3 regions of the Stutzerimonas sp. R40042 genome follow, and region 1 is predicted to be linked to each of the others. Evidence: predicted binding sites of a transcription regulator. Region 1 holds the regulator's gene; each other region holds the start of a gene.
What was found. The regulator LexA, encoded in region 1, represses DNA repair genes until DNA is damaged. The targets are predictions, from matches to a motif close to CTGTNTNNNNANACAG.

Region 1 (4,132 bases):
GCCATGACCCAGCCGCAGGCTTCGGCCAGCCTGGGAGCGTCGGCGCAACGGGCCAACTCGCGCATCGCCGGAAGCCGCACGAAACCCTGGCGCAGCCGCTGCACGCGGCCGCCCTCCTGATCCACCGCCAGAAGCAGATCGGGGCGCACGGCGCGAATCGCGCGGCACAGTTCGTCCACCTGGCGCGGGCATTCGATGTTGCGAGCGAACAGGATGAGCCCACCCACCTCGGGCTGGCGCAGCAGCTGCCGATCCTCGGCAGTCAGCCAGGTGCCGGCGATATCCAGCATCAATGAACCGTGCATACAGACGCAGATCCTTATTCGAGTTCAGCGGCAGCCCAGCCTGGGCAAGGTGCCTCGGTGATGTGCACCGGACAGTGCGGCGACACCCTGGGAAAAAGTTGCAGCAGATCGGCATTGCGCATACGCACGCAACCGTGGGAAAGCGGCACACCCATCGGTTCGCAATCGGGCGTGCCGTGGATGTAGATGTAACGGCGGAAGGTATCGACCTTCCCCATCCGGTTGACGCCCGGCTCGCAACCGCTCAGCCAGAGGATGCGAGTGAGTATCCAGTCGCGTCCGGGGAACCTCGCGTGCAGCTCCGGCGACCAGATTTCGCCGGTCCAGCGCCGCCCGCGCAGCACTGCCCCCTCGGGTAGGCCGTCGCCGATGCGCGCACGCACCTGATGCACGCCGCGCGGCGTACAGCCGGAACCATTCTGTTCGCCGACGCCGTTACGCGCGGTGGACACGGGAAAGCGCAGACGCAGCTGCCCACCGGCAAAGCCGTAGAGCTGCTGGTCAGCGATGGAAATATGCAGAAGATCGAGAAAGGCCATGGGCGGCTAGCTTAGCCGATCCCCCGGTAGCCTTGTAGCTCAAGCCTTGGCCGGAATGGCCGCTGCGTTGCGCCGCGCGACGGGTTGCGCCGCCGCCAGGGTACTGTCATCGATGCCGCTGTCGGCCCGCATGCCGGCGGCCAGGAATGGCACCATCATGCGCATCACCTGTTCGATCGATGTGCGGACGCCGAAGTCGTTCTCGGAGATCGCACGCAGCGCCTTGATACCGGACATGCTGAATGCCGCGGCCCCCAGCATGAAATGCACACGCCAGAACAGCTCGATCGGCGGAATGGCCGGCGCGGCGTCATGGACCTTGAGCATGTAGCGGCGAAACACCTTGCCGTACATGTCTTCAAGGTAGCGCCGCAGGTGCCCCTGGCTCTGACTGAAGGACAAGCCAAGCAGCCGCATGAAGATCGACAGGTCGTCGCCGCTGCGCGGCTTGACCGCCAGTGCCTGCTCGACGAGGATTTCCAGCAGCTCCTCCAGCGTGTCCTTCTTGTCGGTGAGCGCCTCGCGGCGATCCAGCTCACGTTCCAGGCTGGCACAGAACGGCCCGAGGAAGCGCGAGAACACTGCCTGGATGAGTGCCTTCTTCGAACCGAAGTGGTAGTTCACCGCCGCCAGGTTGACCCCAGCCTTGCTGGTGATCAGACGAAGCGAGGTTTCGGCGAAGCCTTTTTCCGCGAACAGCTGTTCCGCTGCATCAAGAATGCGCTCAACTGTTTCCGACTGCGCCATGCCCCCTCCGAAAGACAAACAACTGTTTGAAACTTACGTTTCACCGACCGGCAAGTCAACCACGAAACGCCTTGCGGCACTAGCGTCATTGTCGCAGACGCGCTGCGCCGCACACCGGCTACGCCACCGAGAAACATTCATTGCCAAGGCCGAAGCACTGTATATAATCCCAGGCACTGTATAAAAGAACAGAGACAGACATGATCAAGCTGACGCCTCGCCAGACGGAAATCCTCGCCTTCATCAAGCGCTGCCTGGAAGACAACGGTTACCCGCCAACCCGCGCGGAGATCGCTCAGGAGCTCGGCTTCAAGTCGCCCAATGCCGCCGAAGAGCACCTCAAGGCGCTTGCCCGCAAAGGCGCTATCGAGATGACGCCCGGCGCATCACGCGGGATACGTATTCCCGACTTCGAACCCACGCCCGCCGAAACCGGCTTGCCGATCATAGGCCGCGTCGCCGCCGGCGCCCCGATACTGGCTCAGCAACATGTCGAGGAATCCTGCCAGATCAGCCCCGCCTTTTTCCATCCACGCGCCGATTATCTGCTGCGTGTGCACGGCATGAGCATGAAGGACATCGGCATCTACGACGGCGACCTGCTGGCCGTACACACCACCCGTGAGGCCCGCAACGGCCAGATCGTGGTGGCGCGGGTCGGCGACGAGGTGACCGTCAAGCGTTTCAAGCGCGACGGCAAGAAGGTCTGGCTGCTGGCGGAGAACCCGGAGTTCGCCCCCATCGAAGTCGACCTCGAACATCAGGAATTGGTCATCGAAGGCTTGAGTGTCGGCGTTATACGCCGCTGAGGAGAAGGTTATGCAGTACCAGACCAGCACTTCCCGGCCCCAGCTATCGCTGTTCGACGGTGTCATCGCACAAAGCCTGGCCCCCTTCGGCAGCCTCGCACCGCGCAGCAAACCCGAGCAGGAGAAAAAGGATCACCTGAGCGAGTTGAGCCTCAGCGGCAGCAGCCAGCACTGCCATCTGCTGCTCACGCCGATCCTGCGCGAACTCGGCGATGCGACGGACAGCCGCTGGCTGACACTGATCGCGCCGCCCGCCTTCCTTTCACAGAACTTCCTGCGCAAGTGCGGCCTGAATCGCGAGCGCATCATCCTCCTGCAACCGCGCAATGCAGAAGGTGCGCTGGAACTGGCGTGCAAGGCACTGGCGTCCGGCTGCAGCCATACCGTCATCAGCTGGCTCGGCCACCTCGACGACGCGACACGCAGCAAGCTGCGCAACGCCGCCAGTCTGGGCGAAGCGCAGAGCCTGAATATTCGTCTGGGTTGTTGAGTGGCAAGCACAGGGACGTGCTGCCTGGCATGAAGCGATGGTGGAACCGCCGCGGCGCCGCAGCTGCGCTCAGTGCAGAACGCGTGGCTCGTCGTCATCGTGATCGAAATCGCCTTCCGTCATCCGACCCGCCATCTGAACACCCACATTGAACATCGCCTTGGCGATCTCCACGTGCTGCCCCTGCAGGAAGAGCTTGGCGTCGTCGGAAAAGTCGAGCGTGACCAACACCTCTTCGTCCTCGGCACGACGAAGCACGATGCGCCCGTCCGGTAGCTCGACGATTTCAAGAAAAGATGTAGGCATGGATCAGCTCCGCGTGAAAGGCGGCCATTGTAACAGCCGACCGGGATCGGGGCAGCCTTTGGCTTTCCAGACCACCCACGAGGGGGCGCTGCGGGACACATGTATCGAGCAATCCGTCCAAGAAAATGACGTGCCCCGGGCGGATCGGCAACGTAGCATGCGCTGAAAAAAGCGCGCGCATCTCTGCGCCGGGACAAGGAATCGTGCATGACCACCCGCACCTTGCTGCTCACCGCTCTGGCCATGCTGGCGTTCGCCGGCAATTCGATCCTCTGCCGGATCGCGCTACGGGACACCGCCATCGATCCGGCCAGCTTCACCGGCCTGCGGATCGCCGCCGGGGCGCTCACCCTCTGGCTGCTGTTGCGCTTCGACAGGACCGACCAACCACTAGGTGGTGACTGGATCAATGCCGCGGCGCTGTTCATCTACGCGGCCTGTTTTTCCTTCGCCTATATCGACCTCGACGCCGGCGCCGGCGCTCTGCTGCTGTTCGGTGCCGTGCAGCTGAGCATGCTTGCCTGGGGCTTGCTGAGAGGCGAGCGCTTCAGTGCCGGGCAGCTTGTCGGCTTGCTGCTGGCGGTGACCGGACTGGTGATCCTGTTACTTCCGGGGAGCAGCACCCCACCCCTGGGTGGCGCACTGCTGATGCTCCTGTCCGGCGTCGCCTGGGGCGTCTATTCGCTTCGCGGGCGAGGGACCGCCACACCGCTTGCAGCCACGGCGGGCAATTTTCTACGGGCGGTTCCGTTGGCCGCCTTGCTCTGCCTGCTCTTGCTGGGCCAGCAGACATGGGACTGGCCCGGCGTGATCTACGCGCTGCTGTCCGGGGCACTGACGTCCGGGGTCGGTTACGCTATCTGGTACGCCGCCCTGCCCGGCCTCGCGGCAATCCAGGCGGCCAGCGTGCAGCTCAGCGTTCCGCTACTCTCGGCT
Region 2 (4,132 bases), 820 kb from region 1:
CGGGCATGCATGTGCACGTCGCCACAGGCCACGGCGGGTATGCCCAGGCGTGAAGCCTGGGTCAGGGATTGCCGCAGCTGCAGCGCGTCGTCCGGCCCCCGATGCAGTTCGATGCCGAGCCAGAGGCGATCGCGAAAGTGCTCGAGCAGCCATCGACCTTCGGTGTCGGCACTATCGTGGCCGGGCAGCCAGATCGCCAGCAGCCCCTCTAGCGACCATTCGCTCAGGTCTTTGCGCAGCGCCTGGTAACGACCTTTTTCGGTCCGCCGGCGGGCACGGGTGATCAGCTGGCACAAGGCCTGGTAGCCGATCAGGTTTTCTACCAGCAAGACCAGTTTGGGCCCCTCTTCGATCTGCACCTCGCTGCCGATGATCAGCGGCAGACCGGTGTCCTTCGAGGCCTGCCAGGCGCGCACGATACCGGCCAGGCTGCATTCATCGGTGATCGCCAGAGCGTCATAGTCCTGGCGCTTGGCGCGCTCGAAGAGTTCGCGCGCGCTGGATGCTCCCCGCTGGAAGCTGAAGTTGGACAGGCAGTGCAGCTCGGCATATTCGGCGTTCATGCGAACCAGCCGTGCAGCAGCAGCGGCCCGCCGGTAAGGGCGCGAAACGCCCAACCCTGTTGGCCGGTAGTGGTTTGCACCCGATAGTAGTCGCGCCGCGCGTCGGCACCATCCCACCAGCCGGACTCGATGCGCTCGGGGCCAGCCAGGGTGAGCAGACCCTCTTCGCGTAAGGGCTGCGGGGTGCTCAGCAGCCAGCCGGGGCGCAACCCCACGTGAGGCAATGGCTCGGTGTGGGCGAGGCTGTTTTCCCGCCAGGCGCATTCCGGGCGGTGGTCCGCTCGTGCGCTTAGCGAGACCACGGCATTGTCGCCCAGTCGGGCGCGGAGGCGTTCGCGCAGTTGCTCCCAGGGCACATTCTGTTGCGGGCGCTCGTCGAACAAGGCCTGATGGGCCGGCGTGAAGGCTGGCAGATCACGAGCCAGCAGACGCACGGCCAGGACGGGGGCCGGCAGTTGCAGGTGCTCGAGGCGGCCACGGGTCAGTTCGAACAGCATGGCGGGCTCGCGTTCGGTACTGAGCAGGCCGACCGGCACCTCGCTGTCGGGCAGGGTGCGATGTTCCAGGTACAGACTGAAACGCTGGACGCCGCTGTCCCGCCCGGCGAGAAAGGCGGCCAAGTCTGCGGTCAGTCTGCGCAATGGAAACAGCAGAGCCTGGTGGGACTCGACCTCGAAATTCAGTTCGATGCGGGTGTCGAAGACATCCGGCGGGCGGTAGAACTCCAGAGGCAGCGGCCGATGCCCGAGCAGGGTGTCGAGCTGGGCCAGCACTTCGGCCGGAAAGCGTCTGGCCAGGCTGTCGCGCGGCAGGGCGAGCAGTTGATGAAGATGGCGCAGGCCCATGCGTACCAGCGATGTGCTGACTTCACGGGGCAGGCCGAGGCGCTCTATCGGCAGTACCCCGAGCGCCTGATGCAGCGTGGCTGTATCGGTTACGGCCAGCCCGTCGTGGGCATTGGCAAGGATGCGCGCGGCCGCCGGGTTGGGTGCCAGGGTGATGCGGTGGCGGAAGCCCAGGGCCGTGAGCTCGTCGCGCAGGCGCGTCTCGAATCGTGGCCAGGGGCCGAACAGGCCGAGGCTGGAATGCACCTCCAGCAGCAAGCAGCGCGGGTAGTGCAGGCTGACCTGGGCACTGTAGCCGTAACCCCAGGCCGCCAGGAACTGCTGCCAGCGTTCGATCACCAGCGGGTCGTAATCGGCGGTGACGAAGTCGTGGGTCAATGCCTGGGCTGCGACCAGCGATTGCCCTGGCTTGAGGCCGAGCTTGCGGGCGGCGGTGTTGACGGCCTGCAGCACGCGGCGCTGTGGCGGGCCGGCGAGTAGAACCAGTGGTGCGGCGGCATCGTCGCGGTGGCGCAGGATGCCGTCCATGGCCAGTTGCGGCAGCAGAATGCAGGCCCAGAGCATCGTCACACCTATTGCCAAGCGCTGGCCGGTAGCGACCGGGCCGGAGCCAGGCCACCGCGGCACTTGATGACACGCAACTGCACCGGCTGTGCCTCGAGGGTCAGGCGCAATGCCGCAGGCGACGGATTTTCCGCTTCGCGCAGCGGGCGATAGGCAAAGGCCAGGGTCTGGCCGGTTTCGGCGGCTATCTGCAGTCGCCGCAGAGCGCGGTCATCGGCCTGTCGCGGCCAGCACAGCACGGCGGCGCAACTGCCGGAGCGCAGGCACTGTTCGGCGCTCCACAAGGCATCGCGGTCCTTGGCCTGGACGATGACCAGATGGCGCAGATCCACTCCAGCCGCAAGCCAGGCCTGGGGGCAGAGGCGATGGGGTGGGGCGACCAGCACGACACGTTCACCGGCGCGGGTCAGCCTGGCGAGGGTCGGCCACAGCAGGCGCAGTTCGCCGATACCGGGGGCTGCGAAAAGGATCTCGCTGAGCGCCGAATCCGGCCAGCCGCCAGCGGGCAGGAGCGCATCCAGCATGGCATGCCCGGTCGGTTGGGTGGCCTTAGGGGATGCAACGGCCTGGCCACGCCAGATGCGACGTGCATCCAGCAGGCGGTCTAGGGCGACCACGGAAGACATGAAAGAAACATCCAAAAATACTGTATATAGATACAGTATTAGGCTGTCATGCACTGGTCAAGCTGACCCGGATAGGCGCGCGCATTCGGCGATCTGGCGTCAGGGCGCGCGCCGCTATTCGATTGGAACCGGCGTGGCCTAGGTATCAGTAGCGTTGCTTGTGCTTGGAAAATCAGTGCATTAGCATTCGCGCCCGGGTTGCGACGGCCGAGGCGGCGCACCGCTGTTTCCCGGCATATTTGATATAGAAGCCCGGTTCGCCCGCGATCCGGGCTTTTTCTTTGCTGTGCGGGGCGCATCATGGGCTCTGCTTCGACGAAGCTGAACGAGGGAAATGCCATGCGCGAGCGCCTGCTGGCCGCGGAAAAGGTGAAATCGATCGAGTGGCATGGCGATCGCCTGAGCCTGCTCGATCAGCGCAAGCTGCCGACCGAAGAGGTCTGGCACAGTTGCGATTCTGCCGCTGCGGTCGCTGACGCCATTCGCGACATGGTCGTGCGCGGCGCGCCTGCCATCGGCATCAGTGCGGCCTATGCGCTGGTCCTGGCTGCCCGTACGCGCATGGCGGCCGGTGGTGATTGGCGGCAGGCGCTGGAGGAAGACGCCACGATCCTTGCCGCATCGCGTCCCACGGCGGTCAATCTGGTCTGGGCGCTGAATCAAATGCGCGAACGTCTCGAACGCCTCAAGCCAGGCGAGGATCCTTGCGCGGCGCTGGAGGCCCAGGCCATCTCGATACATGAGAGCGATCGCGAGGCCAATCTGGCCATGGCGCAGTTCGGTGTCGATCTCATTCGTCGCCATCAGGGCAATCCGCAGAACCTGCTTACTCACTGCAACACCGGTGCCCTGGCGACCGGTGGTTTCGGTACCGCGCTCGGTGTCATCCGCGCGGCGCATCTCGATGGGTTGGTGGAGCGCGTCTACGTCGACGAGACCCGTCCCTGGCTGCAGGGCTCCCGCCTGACCGCCTGGGAATTGCTGGGCGATGGCGTGCCGACCACGCTGAACGTCGATTCGGCCGCGGCCCATCTGATGAAGACGCGGGGGATCTCCTGGGTGGTCGTCGGAGCCGATTGCATCGCCGCCAATGGCGATGTGGCGAACAAGATCGGTACCTACCAGCTCGCGGTTCTAGCGATGCACCACGGCGTGCGTTTCATGGTGGTGGCGCCGAGCTCATCTATCGACATGACGCTGGAAAGCGGCGACGAGATTCCCCTCGAGGAGCGTGCCGGCAGCGAGCTGCTCGAGGTCAATGGCCGGCGTTTCGCAGCTGATGTCGAGGCATTCAATCCAGTGTTCGATGTAACACCGGCTGATCTCATTGATGTCATCGTCACCGAGAAAGGGGTGGTCGAGCGCCCGACCGCAGCGAAGATGGCCGATTTGATGAGCCGCAAACGCTTGCATTGAACCTGAATCGATCGGCGCGCGAGCGGGCCATGCAGACAAGCCGCAGCCGTGCGCAAGGCTCAGCTTATAGCCGCCGTCTGTGTTACCATCCCGCGCTTATCGCAGGACCCTGCTGACT
Region 3 (4,132 bases), 1.9 Mb from region 1:
CAGTACCGCACCCTGAATGGCGGCACCCATGGCGACGGCTTCGTCCGGGTTGACGTCCTTGCGCGCTTCCTTGCCGAAGAACTCGGCGACTTTCTGCTGCACCAGCGGCATGCGGGTCTGACCACCGACCAGGATCACGTCGTTGATCTTCGACACATCGATGCCGGCATCCTTCAGCGCGATGCGGCACGGCTCGATGGTGCGCTCGACCAGATCCTCGACCAGCGACTCCAGCTTGGCGCGGGAGATCTTCACGTTCAGGTGCTTCGGACCGGACGCGTCAGCGGTGATGTACGGCAGGTTGACATCGGTCTGCTGGCTCGAGGACAGCTCGATCTTGGCCTTCTCGGCAGCTTCCTTCAGGCGCTGCATGGCCAGCGGGTCACCCTTGAGGTTCATGCCGGTTTCTTTCTTGAACTCGTCGACGAGGTAATCGATCAGGCGAATGTCGAAGTCTTCACCACCGAGGAAGGTGTCACCATTGGTGGCAAGCACTTCGAACTGGTGCTCGCCGTCGACTTCGGCGATCTCGATCACCGACACGTCGAAGGTACCGCCACCCAGGTCATAGACGATCACGGTGTGGTCGCCCTTGGCCTTGTCCATGCCATAGGCCAGCGCAGCCGCGGTCGGCTCGTTGATGATGCGCTTGACGTCCAGACCGGCGATGCGACCGGCATCCTTGGTGGCCTGACGCTGGCTGTCGTTGAAGTAGGCCGGCACAGTGATGACCGCTTCGGTGACCGACTCGCCCAGGTAATCCTCGGCGGTTTTCTTCATCTTTTTCAGCACTTCAGCGGAAATCTGCGGAGGGGCCATCTTCTGACCCTTCACTTCCACCCAGGCATCACCGTTATCGGCCTTGACGATGCTGTAGGGCACCATCTTGATGTCCTTCTGCACGACGTCCTCTTCGAAGCGACGACCGATCAGACGCTTGACTGCGTACAGGGTGTTCTGCGGGTTGGTGACTGCCTGGCGCTTGGCCGACTGGCCGACCAGCGTCTCGCCATCGTTGGTGTAGGCGATGATGGACGGCGTGGTGCGTCCGCCTTCGGCGTTCTCGATGACTTTGACGTTGCCGTTTTCCATGATGGAGACACAGGAGTTGGTGGTCCCCAGGTCGATACCGATGATCTTGCCCATTTAATTCGCTCTCCAAATTTCGATTGATCCGCGCCTGTCTACCGGCTGCGGGTAACACAAAAACGCTTGGCTACCAGATGGGGTTGGGTACGCCGATTTCAAGCCTTCTCATCGATCGAAGGCGGCGCGTCGGCAGGCGCCTTGCTGACCACGACCATCGCCGGACGCAGCAGGCGGCCGTTGAGCAGATAACCTTTCTGGAACACCTTGAGCACACTGCCCGGCTCGACGTGGGTGCTTTCCTCCATCGCCATGGCTTGGTGATGCTCGGGGTTGAACGGCTCGCCATGCGGGTCCAGCTGCTCCAGCTGATGGCGCGCCAAGGTGTCGAGCAGCAGCTTGAGGGTCAGCTCGACGCCTTCGCGCATCGGCTTGACCGCCTCGTCGTCCGGATTCGACAGCTCCAGGCCGCGCTCCAGGCTGTCGGCAACCGCCAGCAGGTCACCGGCGAACTTTTCCAGCGCGAACTTGTGCGCCTTCTCCACATCCTGTTCGGCACGTCGGCGGATGTTCTGCAGCTCTGCCGCCACGCGCAGCGACTGATCCTGCGCAGCCGCCAGCTGCTCCTCCAGCGACTGCACGCGGGCCGCCAGATCCTCGGCTACGTCCGCTTGCGATTGCTCTGGCGTTTCCGGGTTCTGGTTATCCTGATTCTGCTCGTCGGCCATGGGTCCTCCTCTCAGTACGATCAGCGGGCAGCAAGCCCGCGCTTGTGCCGCTATATGGGGGCGCGAAAACCGGCTTCAAGGGCATGAGACGATGTGCAGCGGGCGAAATGACGAGCAACGGCACTTTCATCCGCCCGCGCTTGTGGGCGGCAGGAAAACCACTGTATAAATAGCCAGCCACGCAAATCGGGAGCCTTGCCATGCTGGTTCATCTGTCGGTTCACAACTACGCCATCGTCGAACATCTGGACCTCGAGCTGAAACGCGGCATGAGCGTGATCAGCGGTGAAACCGGCGCGGGCAAGTCGATCATGCTCGATGCCCTCGGCCTGACCCTCGGCGACCGGGCCGACAGCAGCGTGGTGCGCATCGGTGCGGACAAGGCCGACATCCTCGCCAGCTTCGACCTGGTCGACATCCCCGACGCCCGCGCCTGGCTGGCCGAACGCGACATGGACAGCGAAGGTCCTTGCATCCTGCGCCGGGTGATCACCGCCGAGGGCCGCTCGCGCGGCTACATCAATGGCACGCCCTGCCCGCAGGGTGACCTCAAGGCGCTGGGCGAACTGCTGATCGATATCCACAGCCAGCACGAGCACCAGTCGCTGCTCAAGGCCGACACCCACCGGCGCCTGCTCGACGAATACAGCGGCAGCCAGGAACTGGCGCGCCAGGTGCAATTGGCCGCGCAGCGTTGGCGGCAGACGCGCCAGACCCTGGAGCGGCTGAGCAACAGCAGCGACGAGCAGCGCGCACGTCACCAGCTGCTCAGCTATCAACTGGAAGAGCTGGAGAATCTCGCGCTGGGCGAGAACGAACTGGAACAGCTCGAACAGGAACACAAGAACCTGGCCAACGCCGAACAGCTGCTCGGCGCCTGCCGCCAGGTCATGGAATTGTGCAGCGAAAGCGATGCCGGCAACGTGCTCTCTGCCCTGACCAGCAGCCTGCAGCGACTGACCGCCTTCCAGAATCAGCCGCAGGCGCTGAGCGAAGCGGTCAACCTGCTGGCCAGCGCGCAGATCCAGGTCGAAGAGGCGATCGGTGAGCTCAATCGCTTCGTCGACCATTTCGACGCCGATCCGGAACGCCAGCAGATGCTGGAGGAGCGCCTGGACACCATCTACACCCTGGCGCGCAAGCACCGCGTACAGCCGAGCGAACTGCCCAACCTGCACCAGCAGCTGCTGGAAGAACTGGAAGGGCTGAATGCCGATGACGAAGCGGTCGAGCGCCTCGGCGAAGAGCTGGCGGCCTACGCTCGCCACTACGAGGAGAAAGCCGGCGAACTGAGCCGCAACCGCCAGGCAGCCGCCGAAGAGCTGGCGAGCGCGGTCGAGACAGAAATCCAGCGCCTGGGCATGCCCGGCGGGCGCTTCAGCGTACAGCTCAAGCCGGCAGCCGAAGGCGAGTACACACCCTACGGCCTGGAACAGGTGGAGTTCCTGGTCAGCGCCAACCCTGGCCAGCCACTGCGACCGCTGGCCAAGGTCGCGTCGGGCGGCGAGCTGTCACGGATCAGCCTGGCGATCCAGGTGATCACGGCACAAACGTCGCGCGTGCCGACGCTGGTGTTCGACGAAGTCGATGTCGGCATCGGCGGCCCTACCGCGGAAATCGTCGGCCAGCTGCTGCGCCGCCTCGGCGAGCGTGGCCAGGTCTTGACCGTCACGCACCTGCCGCAGGTGGCTGCGCAAGGACACCACCACCTGTTCGTGCACAAGGCCCGCGGCAGCGATGAAACCCGCACGGCCGTGGCCGAGCTGGACCAGGCCGGACGCGTCGAGGAGATCGCACGGATGCTCGGCGGCGTCGACCTGACCGAACAATCCTTGGCTCATGCCCGGCAGATGGTCACCTCCGCACAGGCCTGACGCCCGGCAGAGCGGCATAAAAAAGGCGGCCCATGGCCGCCTTTTCAACATCTATTGAGGCTCAGTCCTTCTTGCGCACGTAGAGCACCAGGTTGTGATCCACCAGCTCGTAGCCGTGACGCTTGACGATTTCTTTCTGCAGTTTTTCGATTTCCTGGTCGAAGAACTCGATGACATCGCCCGTATCGACGCAGACCATGTGGTCGTGATGCCCGCTATCGGCCAGCTCGAAGACGGCATGACCACCATCGAAGTTGTGCCGAACTACCAGGCCGGCCGCCTCGAACTGAGTCAACACACGGTAGACGGTCGCCAGACCGACATCTTCGCCCGCTTCCATCAATGCCTTGTAGACGTCCTCGGCACTCATGTGACGGCGATCGGTCGTATCCAGCATCTGCAGGATCTTGACCCGCGGCAGCGTTACCTTGAGACCTGCTTTAC

Region 2: imuA (translesion DNA synthesis-associated protein ImuA) is a predicted target of LexA. The motif match lies at 2,619-2,634, and genes of this name have one in related genera.
Region 3: recN (DNA repair protein RecN) is a predicted target of LexA. The motif match lies at 1,976-1,991, and genes of this name have one in related genera.

Annotation. Positions count from the first base shown of each region.
Region 1 covers NZ_CP113258.1:1,869,967-1,874,098, reverse strand. Annotated here, with positions in the region: gene nagZ (beta-N-acetylhexosaminidase) at 1-305, opposite strand, end outside; gene OUY36_RS08980 (L,D-transpeptidase) at 320-844, opposite strand; gene OUY36_RS08975 (TetR/AcrR family transcriptional regulator) at 884-1,591, opposite strand; gene lexA (transcriptional repressor LexA) at 1,792-2,400, shown strand; gene sulA (SOS-induced cell division inhibitor SulA) at 2,411-2,890, shown strand; gene OUY36_RS08960 (hypothetical protein) at 2,960-3,196, opposite strand; gene OUY36_RS08955 (DMT family transporter) at 3,404-4,132, shown strand, end outside.
Region 2 covers NZ_CP113258.1:2,686,831-2,690,962, reverse strand. Annotated here, with positions in the region: gene OUY36_RS12610 (error-prone DNA polymerase) at 1-563, opposite strand, end outside; gene OUY36_RS12605 (Y-family DNA polymerase) at 560-1,972, opposite strand; gene imuA (translesion DNA synthesis-associated protein ImuA) at 1,981-2,598, opposite strand; gene mtnA (S-methyl-5-thioribose-1-phosphate isomerase) at 2,938-4,014, shown strand.
Region 3 covers NZ_CP113258.1:3,736,626-3,740,757, forward strand. Annotated here, with positions in the region: gene dnaK (molecular chaperone DnaK) at 1-1,146, opposite strand, end outside; gene grpE (nucleotide exchange factor GrpE) at 1,245-1,814, opposite strand; gene recN (DNA repair protein RecN) at 2,015-3,688, shown strand; gene fur (ferric iron uptake transcriptional regulator) at 3,750-4,132, opposite strand, start outside.